One region of the Roseburia sp. AF42-8 genome, then DNA from elsewhere that is predicted to be linked to it. Evidence: predicted binding sites of a transcription regulator. Region 1 holds the regulator's gene; the other holds the start of a gene.

Region 1 (7,353 bases):
ATTATTTAATTCACTGACCAAAGCAGGCGCAGAATCAGCCAATTATCCGTTTTGTACCATTGACCCGAATGTGGGAATCGTAACCGTACCGGATAACCGTCTGAAAGTGTTAGGCGAGATGTATCATTCCAAGAAAGTAACACCGGCAGTCATTGAATTTGTAGATATTGCAGGACTTGTAAAAGGAGCCAGCAAAGGAGAGGGACTTGGAAACCAGTTCCTTGCCAATATTCGTGAAGTAGATGCCATCGTTCATGTTGTACGTTGTTTTGAAGATACCAACGTAGTCCATGTAGACGGAAGCATTGACCCGGTTCGTGATATTGAGACCATTAATTTAGAGCTTATCTTTTCTGATATTGAAATCTTGGAAAGAAGAATTGCAAAAGTTACCAAGCAGGCAAGAATGGACAAGACACTTGCAAAAGAAGAGGCACTTTTGAAATCCTTAAAGGCACATCTGGAAGAAGGAAAGATGGCAAAGACTTATCCGTTGAGTGATGATGAGGACGAGCAGGCATGGTTTGCATCTTATAATTTATTAACTGCAAAACCGGTTATCTATGCAGCAAATGTAAGTGAGGATGACCTTGCAGATGATGGCGCAAACAATCCACATGTTGCAAGAGTAAGAGAACAGGCAGCCGCAGAAAACAGTGAAGTATTTGTTATCTGCGCACAGATTGAACAGGAAATTGCAGAATTAGATAATGATGAAAAAGCAATGTTCTTAGAGGACCTTGGATTAAAAGAATCCGGACTTGAGAAACTGATTGCAGCAAGTTATAAATTGTTAGGACTTATCAGCTACCTTACATCGGGAGAAGATGAGACAAGAGCATGGACTATTACCAAAGGAACCAAGGCACCGCAGGCGGCAGGAAAGATTCATACCGACTTTGAGCGTGGATTTATCCGTGCAGAGGTAGTATCCTATGACCATCTGATTGAGTGTGGAAGCATGACAGCGGCAAAAGAAAAGGGACTGGTAAGACTGGAAGGAAAAGATTACGTTGTTCAGGATGGCGATATTATTTTATTCCGTTTCAACGTATAGGAAACTTTTGAAAAATCCGGCATAGTATAAATAGAAGAAAAGGCACAGTGGGGCAGGCACATGATACGCTATTGTGAATTGTGTGAAAAGCAGGTGATTAATATTGCAGACTGTTGCTGCCTGGGAAATGTGGTGGATTTGGAACTGGATGAGTGCAATGGAAGAATCTGTGCACTGGTTGTAGCTGCACCGGGAAAATTTTTCTGTATTTTTTGTCCGGCATGCGAATATATTATTCCATGGAAACGTGTTGTGCGGATTGGACCGGATATTATTCTGGTAGATGTCTGTGTAGAAGATGTGAAAAGTTAGTTGACATAAGAATACGAGAAAGTTATACTAAAAATAGTACGACCAATATTTGTAAAAGCTGATATCAGCAGTTCTTTATGAATGTTTGGTGATGGAAAAACGGTATTATTTACGCAAAATTCACAAAGCGTGTTTTGCGTAGCTTTTAGAATAGGAGAAAAAAGATGAAGTGCCCATTTTGCAGCAGTGAAAATACCAGAGTAATTGATTCGAGACCGGCAGATGACAATAACTCCATTCGTCGGAGAAGATTATGTGACGATTGTGGAAAACGTTTCACAACTTATGAAAAAGTTGAGACAATTCCATTGATTGTAATAAAAAAGGATAACTGCAGAGAGCAGTATGACCGTTCCAAGATTGAAGCAGGTGTACTTCGTGCCTGCCATAAGAGACCGGTATCCGTGGAGCAGATAACCAGACTGGTTGATGAAGTGGAGACAGAGATTTTTAATCGGGAAGAAAAGGAAATCCCAAGTACTGTAATTGGTGAGATTCTGATGGATAAGATTAAAGATTTAGATGCAGTGGCGTATGTTCGTTTTGCATCTGTATATCGTGAATTTAAGGATGTAAATACCTTTATGAATGAGTTAAAGAAAATGCTGGATAAATAAAAGAAAATCTTTATGGAGAAAAGGGTTAATTTTGGTTGAATTTATCCGATAAAATTAGTAGCAGATAATTATGATGTGAGGAACGTGATCGTTATGAATATTTCAGGAATTCGTCCCAATGCGGGATTTTACGATTACAACAGCATACAGAATATCCGGAATGCAGTAGAAGATACACCGGTTGTTAAGACGGCAGCAGATGCCGGTGCATCTGAACAGCAGCAGAAGGATGCCTTAGAGACTCCGGTACGAAGAGAACAGGATTTTGGGACAGCAGATTACGCAGCACAGTACCAGCCGGATCGTACCTACGAGATGAAAGGTTCTGAAAGTGATATACATAGCCTGGATGTTGAAAAGGCATTATCCGATATGCACAAAGATCAGGTACTGCAGCAGTATCAGTTCTTTGTGGGAGAGAACATTGAACAGAGTGGAATCCGGCAGATTACTGCAACGGATACTGCAAAAGTGCGAAATGTAGAAAACTTTAATTTATAAGAGCAATTTTGATTATAAAAAAGTAAGAGACCGTTAGAAGGTAAGATTCCTAAGAATTCTTAAGAATCTTACCTTTTTTACTTGCGGCAGTTATGCTTCTTTTGTATAATTAAATTCAGGCTTGCCTGAAGAACGGAAGTATAAGAGAAAGAGGATAGGATATGAAGAAAGTGCAGGAAGACTGGAAGGAAGAAATGCTGCAGGTAGGTGTACTTACCAATACACATGGTGTGCGTGGCGAAGTGAAGGTATATCCGACAACAGATGATGTCATGCGTTTTAAAAAGCTGAAGCAGGTATTTTTGGATACTGGAAAAGAACCGATGGAGCTTCAGGTTACACAGGCGCGCTTCTTTAAAAATCTGGTAATATTAAAATTCAAAGAATTTGATAATATAAATGATGTAGAGAAGTATAAGAGCAGAGGGCTTTATGTAACAAGGGAAAATGCTGTAAAGCTGGCTCCGAATGAATATTTCGTGGCTGATTTGATTGGCTTAAAGGCAGTCGGAGATGACGGAGAAGATTTAGGTGAAGTAAAGGATGTACTTCAGACCGGTGCAAATGACATTTATGTATTACATAAAGATGGGGAAGATGATATTTTACTTCCGGCAATTAAGGATTGTGTAAAAAATGTCAATATAGAGGAAGGCACCATTATGGTACACCTTTTAAATGGGCTTCGTGATATTAATAAGAAGTAGGTAGCAAAATGAATTTTCATATATTAACATTATTTCCGGATATGGTAGAACGGGGACTGAATACCAGTATCATCGGAAGAGCAGTTGGCAAAGGACTTTTAAATATAGAAACAATTAACATCCGGGATTATACGTTAGACCGTCATAAAAAAGTAGATGATTATCCGTATGGTGGCGGAGCCGGGATGGTAATGCAGGCACAGCCGATTTATGATGCGTGGCAGGCAGTGGCACAGAAGATTGGAAGAAAGCCAAGAACAGTATATCTTACACCTCAGGGCAATACGTTTCAGCAGGAAATGGCAAAGGATTATGCGAAGGAAGAAGACCTGGTATTGCTTTGTGGGCATTATGAGGGCATCGATGAACGTGTGTTAGAAGAAATTGTGACGGATTATGTGTCGATTGGAGATTATGTGCTGACAGGAGGAGAACTTCCGGCAATGGTCATGGTGGATTCGATATCCCGTATGGTGCCTGGCGTATTGGCAAATGATGAATCCGGAACCACAGAATCCTTTGAAGGAAATTTATTGGAATATCCGCAGTATAGCAGACCGGAAGACTGGATGGGAAAGAAAGTTCCAGCTATTTTACTTTCCGGAGACATGCAAAGGTAGAAGCATGGAGGAGAGAACAATCCATTAAAAGAACCATGGAACGAAGACCGGATTTGCTGGCAGATGCAGATTTGACAGCAAAGGAGAAAGCAATGGTTGAGCATTTGCTGGACAAATCACAGGGTAAATGCTAGAATGTGTCTAGCAGTAATAGGAATGGAAGAGATTCCGCAGGAGGAAGACGGTAGTGAAAAGCTTTTTTGATGTGCTGAAAACGATGTTTTACCGTAAAAATGCGAAGAGTTATGGGACGCCGGACCGGAGCAGAAAAGAGCCGGTGACACAACAGAAGGTACAGATAAGAAATACAGAGACCAGAAAGGCAGCCCCTTCGTTAAAAGAAAACGAACAGCATAACAGGTCAGAGAGGACAAACAGTAAGGTGGATAAAGGAATGGATAAGGAAGATTTCTTATTAAAGCAGATTGATGAATTCCGTGAGAAAGCAAAACAGCTTCAGGCTTTGCTTGTTACAAAAGAAGACAAAGTGCAGGAATTACAGAATATCGTAGATGAAAGAGAAGAAAAAGCAAAAGAACTGCAGCATGTTTTAAATGCACGTAAATCAGAAGCAGATGTTCTTCTTACCGGAGTACACGGTCAGATGGAAGAAATGATTAACCGTGTAGAAGAAAAATTGAATGCACTGTCTGAAAAGATTGCAGCAGACGTAAGTGATTCCACCGGAAGAACCGCAGAACAAACTGCACAGATGCAGGCATCTTTACAGGAAATTTCCCAGCAGTTAGACAGCATGAAACTGGAACTGGCTGAGAAAATACATACCGAAGATGTAAAGTGCTACCGCAATATGCAGGACTTAATTAAAGAGCTTACCGTTAAGTTAGAGGAAAATGATACTTTAGAGAAGAGCTTGAATACCGTAAAAGGTTATGCAAAATGCTTAACCTGGTTTTCTGTTATCAATTTTGTAGTATTGGTGGCATTTATTCTATATTCTCTTGGAGTATTTAATTTTTAAGCAGTAGTTAAAACGAGGAATTATATGACACAGGGAAAGAGAAAGACATGGGTAATTGGACATAAGAATCCGGACACAGATTCTATTTGTGCGGCGATTGCCTATGCAGATTTAAAAAATCAAACAGAGGACGGTATTTTTATACCGAAAAGAGCAGGACATATGAACGAAGAGACGAAGTATGTCCTAAAATTTTTTGATGTACCGGAACCGGAACTGGTAACAGATGTCGGTGCACAGATTAAGGATATTGAATATCGTAGAACGGAGGGCGTCAGCAGTCACATTTCCATTAAACGGGCATGGGAGCTGATGAAGAATTTAGATGTCGTGTCATTGCCGATTACTGACAATGAGAACAATCTGCAGGGAATGGTTGTTACCAGTGATATTGCAAAATCCTATATGGATGTATTGGACAACCGGATTCTTGCAACTGCCCGGACGCAGTATAAGAATATTGTTGAAACTTTAAATGGAACTCTTGTAACAGGAAATGAGCATGGTTACTTCATAAAAGGTAAGGTTGTTGTTGCGGCTACCACACCGGATATGATGGAGCAGTATATTGAAGATGACGATATGGTTATCTTAGGAGACCGTTATGAATCACAGTTCTGTGCATTGGAAATGAATGCAAGCTGTGTGATTGTCTGTTCCGGAGCGAAGATTACAAAGACCATTGTGCAGCTTGCAGAAGAGAAAGACTGTATGCTTATCAGCACACCATATGACACATTTACCGTGGCGCGTTTGATTAATCAGAGTATGCCAATTAAATATATTATGAAAAAGGAGCATCTGATTACATTCGAATTAGAGGATTATGTGGATGATGTGAAAGAGACTATGTCTAAAGTGCGTCATCGTGATTTTCCGGTACTGGATGAGAATGGAAAATATGTCGGTATGTTTTCCAGACGAAATCTTTTAAATTTACAGAAAAAACAGGTGATCCTTGTTGACCATAATGAAAAATCCCAGGCAGTAGATGGAATCGAAGATGCAGAAATCTTAGAAATTATTGACCATCACCGACTGGGCAGCCTTGAGACGATTGCTCCGGTATTTTTCCGGAACCAGCCACTGGGCTGTACTTCAACGATTATTTATCAGATGTATCAGGAAAAGGGAGCAGCCATTGATAAAAAGACAGCCGGAATTCTTTTGGCTGCAATTATTTCAGATACCTTGATGTTCCGTTCACCGACCTGTACACAGATGGACCGGGCAGCAGCAGAAGCACTGGCGAAGATTGCAGAAGTAGATATTGAAGAGCTGGCCAAGAAGATGTTTGAAGCCGGCAGTGATTTTAAGAAAAAAACAACAGAAGAACTGTTTTATCAGGATTTTAAAACCTTCCATACCGATGAATTTGATTTTGGTGTAGCACAGCTTAGTGCCATGAGTGACGTGCAGCTTGGCATGGCGAAGAAGAAGCTGCAGCCATATCTGGAAATTGCATTGGGAGAGCAGAAACTGGATGCCGTATTTGTGATGCTGACGGACATTCTGGATGAGAATTCGGAAGTAATCTATGCCGGAGCACAGGCAGGCAGCCTTTTAAAGGAGTGCTTTGGAGAGCCGGATGAATCAGGCAGCTTTTACTTAAAGGGAGTAGTATCCCGTAAGAAACAGATGATTCCGGCATTAATGGCAGGATTGCAGCAAGCGTAAATGCTTACGGCAGGATGATAGCAGGTATAAATGCCTATATCAGAGACAGAAATAAGATAACAACTTATACAGGAGAATTGAAATGGCGAAAGAAACATGGAAGCCGGGTAATATGTTATATCCGGTTCCAGCAGTGATGGTAAGCTGCCAGAGACCGACAGAAAAACCGAATATTATTACGGTAGCGTGGGCAGGAACGGTATGTACGAATCCGCCAATGCTTTCCATATCTGTCCGTCCGGAACGATATTCCCATGGAATAATCGCGGAAACCGGCGAATTTGTTGTAAATCTTGTGACGAAGGATCTGGTCTGTGCCACGGATTATTGTGGCGTAAAATCCGGCCGTGATGTTGACAAGTTTGATGCCATGCATCTGACACCACTGAACCTTCCGCAGGTATCGGCACCGGGAATTGCAGAAAGTCCGGTAAATATTGCCTGCAAGGTAAGCCAGATATTACATCTTGGAAGCCATGATATGTTTCTGGCAGATGTAGTAGGCGTTACCGTTGATGATTCCTATATGAATGAAAAAGGTAAATTCGAACTGAATCAGAGCGGGCTGGTGACTTATTCCCACGGTGAATATTTTCTGCTGGGTAAGAAATTGGGAAGTTTTGGCTATAGTGTAAAGAAGCAGAAGCCTTCAAAGAATGGCAGAAAGAAGAAAGCGAAGTAAAAGAGCAAAATAAAAAAGAATAAAATAAAAAGGACAAAATAACTGAAAATATAAGAAATTATAGAAAGCGGAACAGAGAGAAAAATCTTCTCGTTGTTCCGCTTTTTGAATAACATTTATTTTAGATATTTATTTTAAAAGTAAATCCATCAGACAGGCAAATACATCATCTGCCTGATTCTGCCAGTTGGTGCAGAT
Region 2 (7,353 bases), on a different contig from region 1:
GATTATCAAGGAGGTATTACGAATGCAGAGATTTACATTACCAAGAGATTTATACCACGGCAAAGGTGCATTGGAGGCACTGAAGAACTTCGAAGGAAAGCGCGCAATGATCTGTGTTGGTGGAGGCTCCATGAAACGGTTTGGTTTCCTGGATAAAGCAGAGGCATATCTGAAAGAAGCAGGTATGGAAGTGGAACTGTTTGAAGGAATTGAACCGGATCCATCTGTTGAGACCGTGATGAAGGGTGCTGCCGCTATGGAGAAGTTCAAACCGGACTGGATTGTAGCAATCGGTGGTGGTTCACCAATTGATGCTGCAAAAGCAATGTGGATTAAATATGAATATCCGGATATTACCTTTGAAGACATGTGTAAGGTATTTGGAATTCCGAAATTAAGAAAGAAAGCACATTTTTGTGCAATTTCTTCTACCTCAGGAACTGCAACAGAAGTAACTGCATTTTCCATTATTACGGATTATGAGAAGGGAATCAAATATCCGATTGCGGATTTTGAGATTACACCGGACGTAGCAATCGTTGACCCGGAACTGGCAGAGACCATGCCGCAGAAGCTGGTAGCCCATACCGGAATGGATGCGATGACGCATGCAATTGAAGCATATGTTTCAACTGCCAACAGTGATTATACAGACCCGCTGGCACTCCATGCTATCGAAATGATTCAGCATGATCTGATTGATTCCTATAACGGAGATATGGCAAAACGTGATGCCATGCACAATGCCCAGTGTCTGGCTGGAATGGCATTTTCCAATGCACTGCTTGGAATCGTACATTCTATGGCACATAAGACCGGTGCCGCATTTGCCGACTACGGTGCACATATTATTCATGGCGCAGCTAATGCCATGTATCTGCCGAAGGTTATTGCATTTAATGCAAAGGATGAGACTGCAAAGAAACGTTATGGCGTGATTGCAGATTTTATGAAGCTTGGCGGAGAGACACTGGACGAGAAAGTCGCACTTTTAATCCAGTACCTGCGTAAGATGAATGATGACTTGAATATTCCGCACTGTATTAAGAACTACGGACCGGACAGCTATCCGGCTGAGCAGGGCTTTGTACCGGAAGAAGTATTCTTAGAGAGACTGCCTGAGATTGCAGCCAATGCAATTTTGGATGCCTGCACCGGCTCCAACCCAAGACAGCCAAGTCAGGAAGAAATGGAAAAACTGCTGAAATGCTGTTACTATGACACAGAAGTAGATTTCTAAAAAATAGATTAAAAATGAAGTAAGCCCCGTTTCGATATCGCATTGATATTTGAGACGGGGTTTTTACAGTCTGAAAAATGGTTTTACAAAGGTAATACCCCCACAGCACTGCGGGGGTACAAAGGGGAGTTATGAAAATTTATGAAAAAAGTTTTATCAAATAGAGAGACAAGACATTGGGGGATGAACCTGTTCTCTATTGATATTTGTAGTATACCCGGATTTTGTGAAAAATAATTGTCCAGATTATGAAAAAAGCGTTAAATTCTAAAAAAATTTTTCTGAAAAAAATTCACGAATCTTGTATATTCCCCTTGCGTAAAACACAAGATATGGTATACTGTATATGCGTTGAAGAGATTCGACACAAAATCTAGTACAGTTTTGTGTCGATTTTATGCGAATAGACTATTTTTTATGGGAGAGGATTTCAATGAAAATCATTAAAAGAAGCGGCGCAGAGGCTGTTTTTGACATTTCAAAAATTATTATTGCAATCAATAAAGCGAACCATGAGGTGGTGGAAGCGGAACGATTGACTGCAGACCAGATTAAGGAGATTGCACAATATATAGAGGATTCCTGTAAGGATGCCAACCATGCCCTGAATGTAGAAGATATTCAGGACTTAGTGGAGGATCAGTTAATGGACAAGAGGGCTTTTTCTGTTGCCCGGAAATACATTACTTACCGCTATAAACGTGCCCTGGTACGTAAGTCCAACTCTACGGATGAACAGATTTTAAGTCTGATTGAATGTAATAATGAAGAAGTAAAACAGGAGAATTCCAATAAGGATTCAACCGTAAACAGCGTGCAGCGTGACTATATGGCTGGTGAGGTGAGTAAGGATATTACCAGAAGATTCCTTCTCCCGGAGGATATTGTAGAGGCACATGAACAGGGAATTATCCATTTCCATGATGCAGATTATTTTGCACAGCATATGCATAACTGTGATCTGGTAAATTTAGAGGACATGTTACAGAACGGAACCGTTATCAGCGGAACCAGAATTGACAAGCCACATTCTTTCTCTACAGCGTGTAATATTGCAACCCAGATTATTGCTCAGGTGGCAAGCTCCCAGTATGGCGGACAGAGTATTTCACTGGCACATTTAGTACCATTTGTCCAGATCAGCCGTGAGAAAATTCATGCAGAGCTGGTGCAGACATTAAAAGAGAGCGATGTGGAGCTGAGCGAAGAGAAGATTAACAGCATTGTGGAAAGAAGACTTCATGCAGAAATCGAGCGGGGCGTACAGGTTATCCAGTATCAGGTAGTAACCCTGATGACTACCAACGGACAGTCCCCATTCGTAACCGTGTTCATGTATCTGAACGAAGCAAAGAATGAGCAGGAGAAAAAAGACCTTGCCATGATTATAGAGGAAGTGCTGGACCAGCGTTATCAGGGTGTTAAGAATGAGGATGGCGTATGGATTACACCAGCATTTCCAAAGTTGATTTATGTATTGGAAGAGGATAATATCCATGAGGATTCGGAATACTATTATCTGACTAAGAAAGCAGCAAAATGTACTGCAAAGCGTATGGTTCCGGATTATATTTCTGAGAAGAAAATGAAGGAATTAAAAGATGGCAACTGCTATACCTGTATGGGCTGCCGTTCCTTCCTTACCGTATATCATGATGAAGCTGGCAAGCCGAAGTTCTACGGTCGTTTCAATCAAGGCGTGGTAACCTTGAATCTGGTAGATCTGGCATGCTCTTCCGGCGGAGATTTTGAAAAATTCTGGAAGCTATTTGATGAGCGTTTGGACCTTTGCTACCGTGCATTGATGGCGCGTCATAACCGCCTGAAGGGGACACCTTCTGATGTGGCACCGATTCTCTGGCAGTACGGAGCACTTGCCCGTCTGAAAAAAGGCGAGACCATAGACAAGCTTTTATATGGTGGATATTCTACTATTTCACTGGGTTATGCAGGACTTTGCGAATGTACCAGATATATGACTGGAAAACCACATACCGACCCGGCAGCAACACCATTTGCCTTAAAGGTAATGCAGCGGTTAAATGATGCCTGCAAGGAGTGGAAAGAGAAAGAAAATATTGATTTCTCCGTATATGGGACACCGCTTGAGTCTACCACCTATAAATTTGCAAAATGTTTACAGAAACGTTTCGGAGTTATTCCGGGTGTTACCGATAAGAATTACATTACCAACAGTTATCATGTGCATGTAACCGAAAACATTGATGCATTTACCAAGCTGAAATTCGAATCCCAGTTCCAGGCACTTTCACCGGGTGGAGCAATCAGCTATGTGGAAGTTCCGAACATGCAGGATAATCTGGATGCTGTTTTATCTGTAATGAAATTCATCTATGAGAATATCATGTATGCAGAGTTAAATACCAAGAGCGATTACTGCCAGGTATGTGGCTATGATGGTGAGATTCAGATTGTAAAAGATGATGATGGAAAATTAGTATGGGAGTGCCCGCATTGCCACAACCGTGACCAGGATAAGATGAACGTGGCAAGACGTACCTGTGGTTATATTGGTTCCCAGTTCTGGAATCAGGGAAGAACCCAGGAAATCAAGGAGCGTGTACTTCACTTATAAAAAGAAAGTGAAAAGAAAATGCATTATTCAGCGATTAAATATAATGATATTGCGAACGGCACCGGTGTAAGAACGGTGCTGTTTGTATCCGGCTGCCGGAACCACTGTAAAGAGTGTTTTCAGCCGGAAACATGGGACTTTAAAAATGGAGAGGAATTTACAAAAGAAGTAGAAGATGAAATTCTTGCATCTTTGGAATCTCCCTATATCAAGGGACTGACTCTTTTGGGAGGAGACCCTTTTGAACCGGAAAACCAGCATGCACTGCTTCCATTTATCAAGCGGGTGCGGACGGAACATCCGGAAAAAGACATATGGGCATATACCGGATATGTACTGGATAAGGATTTGGTACCGGAGGGAAGAAGATATACCGAGGATACGAAAGAATTATTATCCTTAATCGATGTGCTGGTGGATGGCCCTTATGTGGCAGAGCTATATGATATTACATTAAAATTCAAAGGTTCTTCCAATCAGCGTGTCATTGACTGCAGAAAATACAATGAAACAGGAGTCATTGAAGAACTGATGTAAACTGCGTGAAAGATAAAGTAGAATCCGGAAGGATTCTATTTTACTTTATGGCATTTTTATATTAAAATAGAAATAACGTGATTGTTTTAAGGAAAGATATAGGAGAAGAACATGGAAATTAGTAAAGAGCGTAAAGAAGAATTATTAGAGACCCATCTTTTGAATTATGAAATGCCGGATGAACAGGAACTTGCAAAGCTTACTTTAGAGGAACTGGAATTTCTGATTCGTTCTGCAGAAGTACATCATAAGAAGAAAACCTTTGTGGCAGATAACTTTTTAAAGAAGATAGAAGTGTTTAACAAGATTCTGGCAGATAAAATAAAGGGATGCAAAGAGCTTTACTGCGCATGGGACAAGCATACCGGTTACCCGCGTGTTATGGGGGACGGAAGTGTATTAATCTTTTCAACGAAAGAATTTGCCCAAAAGGCAATAGAACATTATAAAGAGCAGAATGTAGAACTGGAATTAAAAGGAATCAGAGGAGACAAGCAGATGTTCTTCTGGGCAAACCTCCACTGGTGGGGTATGGAAGATCTGATACTGGATGTGGGAAGCTATTCCTGCAGATTAAAAAGAGATGATTTGCTTCCACCACCGGATTTTTCCGAGCTTTCCAAAGCACAGATTCCGGTTGTAAATCCGGCTCTGATTCTTGCAATGGCAAGACACAGACAGATTTTATTTGAAGAAAAGAAAGATGAACAGTGGAAACGTGCGGAGCAGTTCTTATGTGACCGTATGTTAAAAGAGGTAGTCCGCGGGGAATTCTTATGTCCGGTAAAAGTGGTAGAGGACCCGAAGGAAGAAAAGGATGCAGACGGAAAAAAGGGAACAGCCCTTCAGTTTGCATTGTTACAGGATAGCAATGGAGCACAGTGGATGCCGGTGTATACAGACTGGCAGAGTTTCCAGAAGATTTATAATGTAAAGGAATGGAAGGGACAGAAAGTCAGTTTTGATCAGCTGATGAAGATTTCGGGAGAGCGAGATTTTGTAATCAATCCGGGCAGTATGGAACTTCGGGTAGAAGAGAACCGGAAGAAAATTATTATAGGTTATTTCAAACGCTATAAGAGGCAGGAAGCTGAGATGGCATCTGGCAATCTTGTTGAAAAGAAAACGGGTGTATTTGTTGGTGAGCCAATTGCGGAGGCGGATGAACTGAAACAGATACTCAGTGAATATATGAAGAAACAGAAGAATATTAAGAAAGCATATCTGGTAACGAAGATTGAACGTAAGGATGACATTAGTTATTTGCTGGTTGTAGAGTTTAAGGGTGAGAGAAAGAGCGTCTTTGAAGGAATTGCTGAAGCTGTAAAGCCGTCCCTTGGCTATATGCGTCTTGATATGCATGAAGCAGACGAAAAGGCAATGGAGCTGATTGGTGAGGTTGCACCATTTTATAAAAAGACTTTTCTGAGATTGTAAATTGCAGGAGGAAATATGGAACAAAAAGAATTAGATGGCAAAGTCTGGGAAGTAAGTGGATTCGTATTTGAAAATGAAGAACAGGCAAAATTGGCCAAAAAGGAAGTGGAAGGAATCCAGTACATACATGATAATATGAACATGGATAATCCACAGATGGTACAGGAAATCTACCAGAGAATTATGGCTCAGGAATTGTTCCATACACCGATAGGATATGCCTATCTAAAAGAACTGCAGGATTATCTGAAGGGACTGCCCGGGGTGGATGCATCCGAAATACCAGGTATTCCGGTGAAAGATATGGGCTTAGACCTTGACCATGTAGCTGGCAAAGAAAAATCTGGTGAGCACCAGAATGAAAATGCTGATAAAAATTCAGAGGAACAACAGGAAACGAAATTACAGAAGCGCTGCCGCATCTTACTTTCTGTGAATATTGTGCTGATTATTATTGTTATTGCCATGTTTGCCATCAGCCTTACCAGTGGCAGTACCACAATCTTAAATTATGAGACGAAAATCATTAATAAATATGAAGAGTGGGAACAGGAACTGGATGAAAGAGAAGCGGCACTGGATGCTTTGGAAAAGCAGAATTAAATCGCAGAAGAACACAAATTTGACATATTTATCCGTTAAACTATAGAAAAAAGAAGAGGGAAGCAAATATGGAAAAACGTAAAATTCTGGTGGTAGACGATGAAAGCCGTATGCGTAAGCTGGTGAGGGATTTCCTGGTAAAACAGAACTTTGAAGTGTTAGAGGCAGGAGACGGAGAAGAAGCCTTAGACGTATTTTATAAAAATAAAGATATTGCATTGATCATTCTGGATGTTATGATGCCGAAGATGAACGGCTGGGATGTATGCCGGGAAATCAGGGAAAGTTCCAAGACACCGATTATCATGCTGACAGCCAAGAGTGAAGAAAGTGATGAGCTTTTGGGATTTGAACTTGGTGTGGATGAATATATCAGTAAACCATTCAGCCCGAAGATCCTGGTGGCAAGGGTAGAGGCAATTTTGCGGAGAACCGGCAATTATACAGAAGATGATGTGCTGGAAGTAGGTGGCATTGTAATGGACAAGGCTGCCCATATGGTAACAATTGACGGCAAAAATATTGATTTGAGCTATAAAGAATTTGAGCTTCTGGCATATTTCATGGAGAATAAGGGAATTGCTTTATCCCGTGAGAAAATTCTGAATCATGTATGGAATTATGATTATTTCGGTGATGCCAGAACCATCGATACCCATGTGAAAAAGCTGCGCAGCAAGATGGGCGAAAAAGGTGATTATATCAAGACAATCTGGGGTATGGGCTATAAGCTGGACATTGATGCACCGCAATAAAATGTGATAAGGTGGAAGATATATGGCAAAGAATAAGAAAAAACAGCATTCCATTACAGCGCAGATTACATTGACTATCGTTGGATTAGTGGCCGGCACGGTATTACTGTGCTGGCTTCTTAATGTTACCCTGCTGGAAGGCTATTATACCCGCTATAAGCAGGAAGTGCTGGAAAATGGGTTCC

The links. Region 1 encodes NrdR, which represses ribonucleotide reductase genes. Its sites were predicted from a motif close to CACAANATNTTGTG; they were not measured.
Region 2: the regulator NrdR is predicted to act here: its motif matches at 1,565-1,578, upstream of nrdD (anaerobic ribonucleoside-triphosphate reductase).

Annotation. Positions count from the first base shown of each region.
Region 1 covers NZ_QTVB01000038.1:12,320-19,672, reverse strand. Annotated here, with positions in the region: gene ychF (redox-regulated ATPase YchF) at 1-1,057, shown strand, start outside; gene DW059_RS12500 (YlmC/YmxH family sporulation protein) at 1,118-1,369, shown strand; gene nrdR (transcriptional regulator NrdR) at 1,534-1,986, shown strand; gene DW059_RS12490 (hypothetical protein) at 2,080-2,487, shown strand; gene rimM (ribosome maturation factor RimM) at 2,649-3,194, shown strand; partial or broken gene trmD (tRNA (guanosine(37)-N1)-methyltransferase TrmD) at 3,203-3,948, shown strand; gene DW059_RS12475 (hypothetical protein) at 4,002-4,796, shown strand; gene DW059_RS12470 (putative manganese-dependent inorganic diphosphatase) at 4,821-6,473, shown strand; gene DW059_RS12465 (flavin reductase family protein) at 6,556-7,155, shown strand; partial or broken gene DW059_RS12460 (DUF4364 family protein) at 7,285-7,353, opposite strand, start outside.
Region 2 covers NZ_QTVB01000010.1:82,379-89,731, reverse strand. Annotated here, with positions in the region: gene DW059_RS06400 (iron-containing alcohol dehydrogenase) at 23-1,240, shown strand; gene nrdD (anaerobic ribonucleoside-triphosphate reductase) at 1,674-3,836, shown strand; gene nrdG (anaerobic ribonucleoside-triphosphate reductase activating protein) at 3,855-4,373, shown strand; gene DW059_RS06385 (enhanced serine sensitivity protein SseB) at 4,485-5,810, shown strand; gene DW059_RS06380 (hypothetical protein) at 5,826-6,413, shown strand; gene DW059_RS06375 (response regulator transcription factor) at 6,482-7,168, shown strand; gene DW059_RS06370 (sensor histidine kinase) at 7,191-7,353, shown strand, end outside.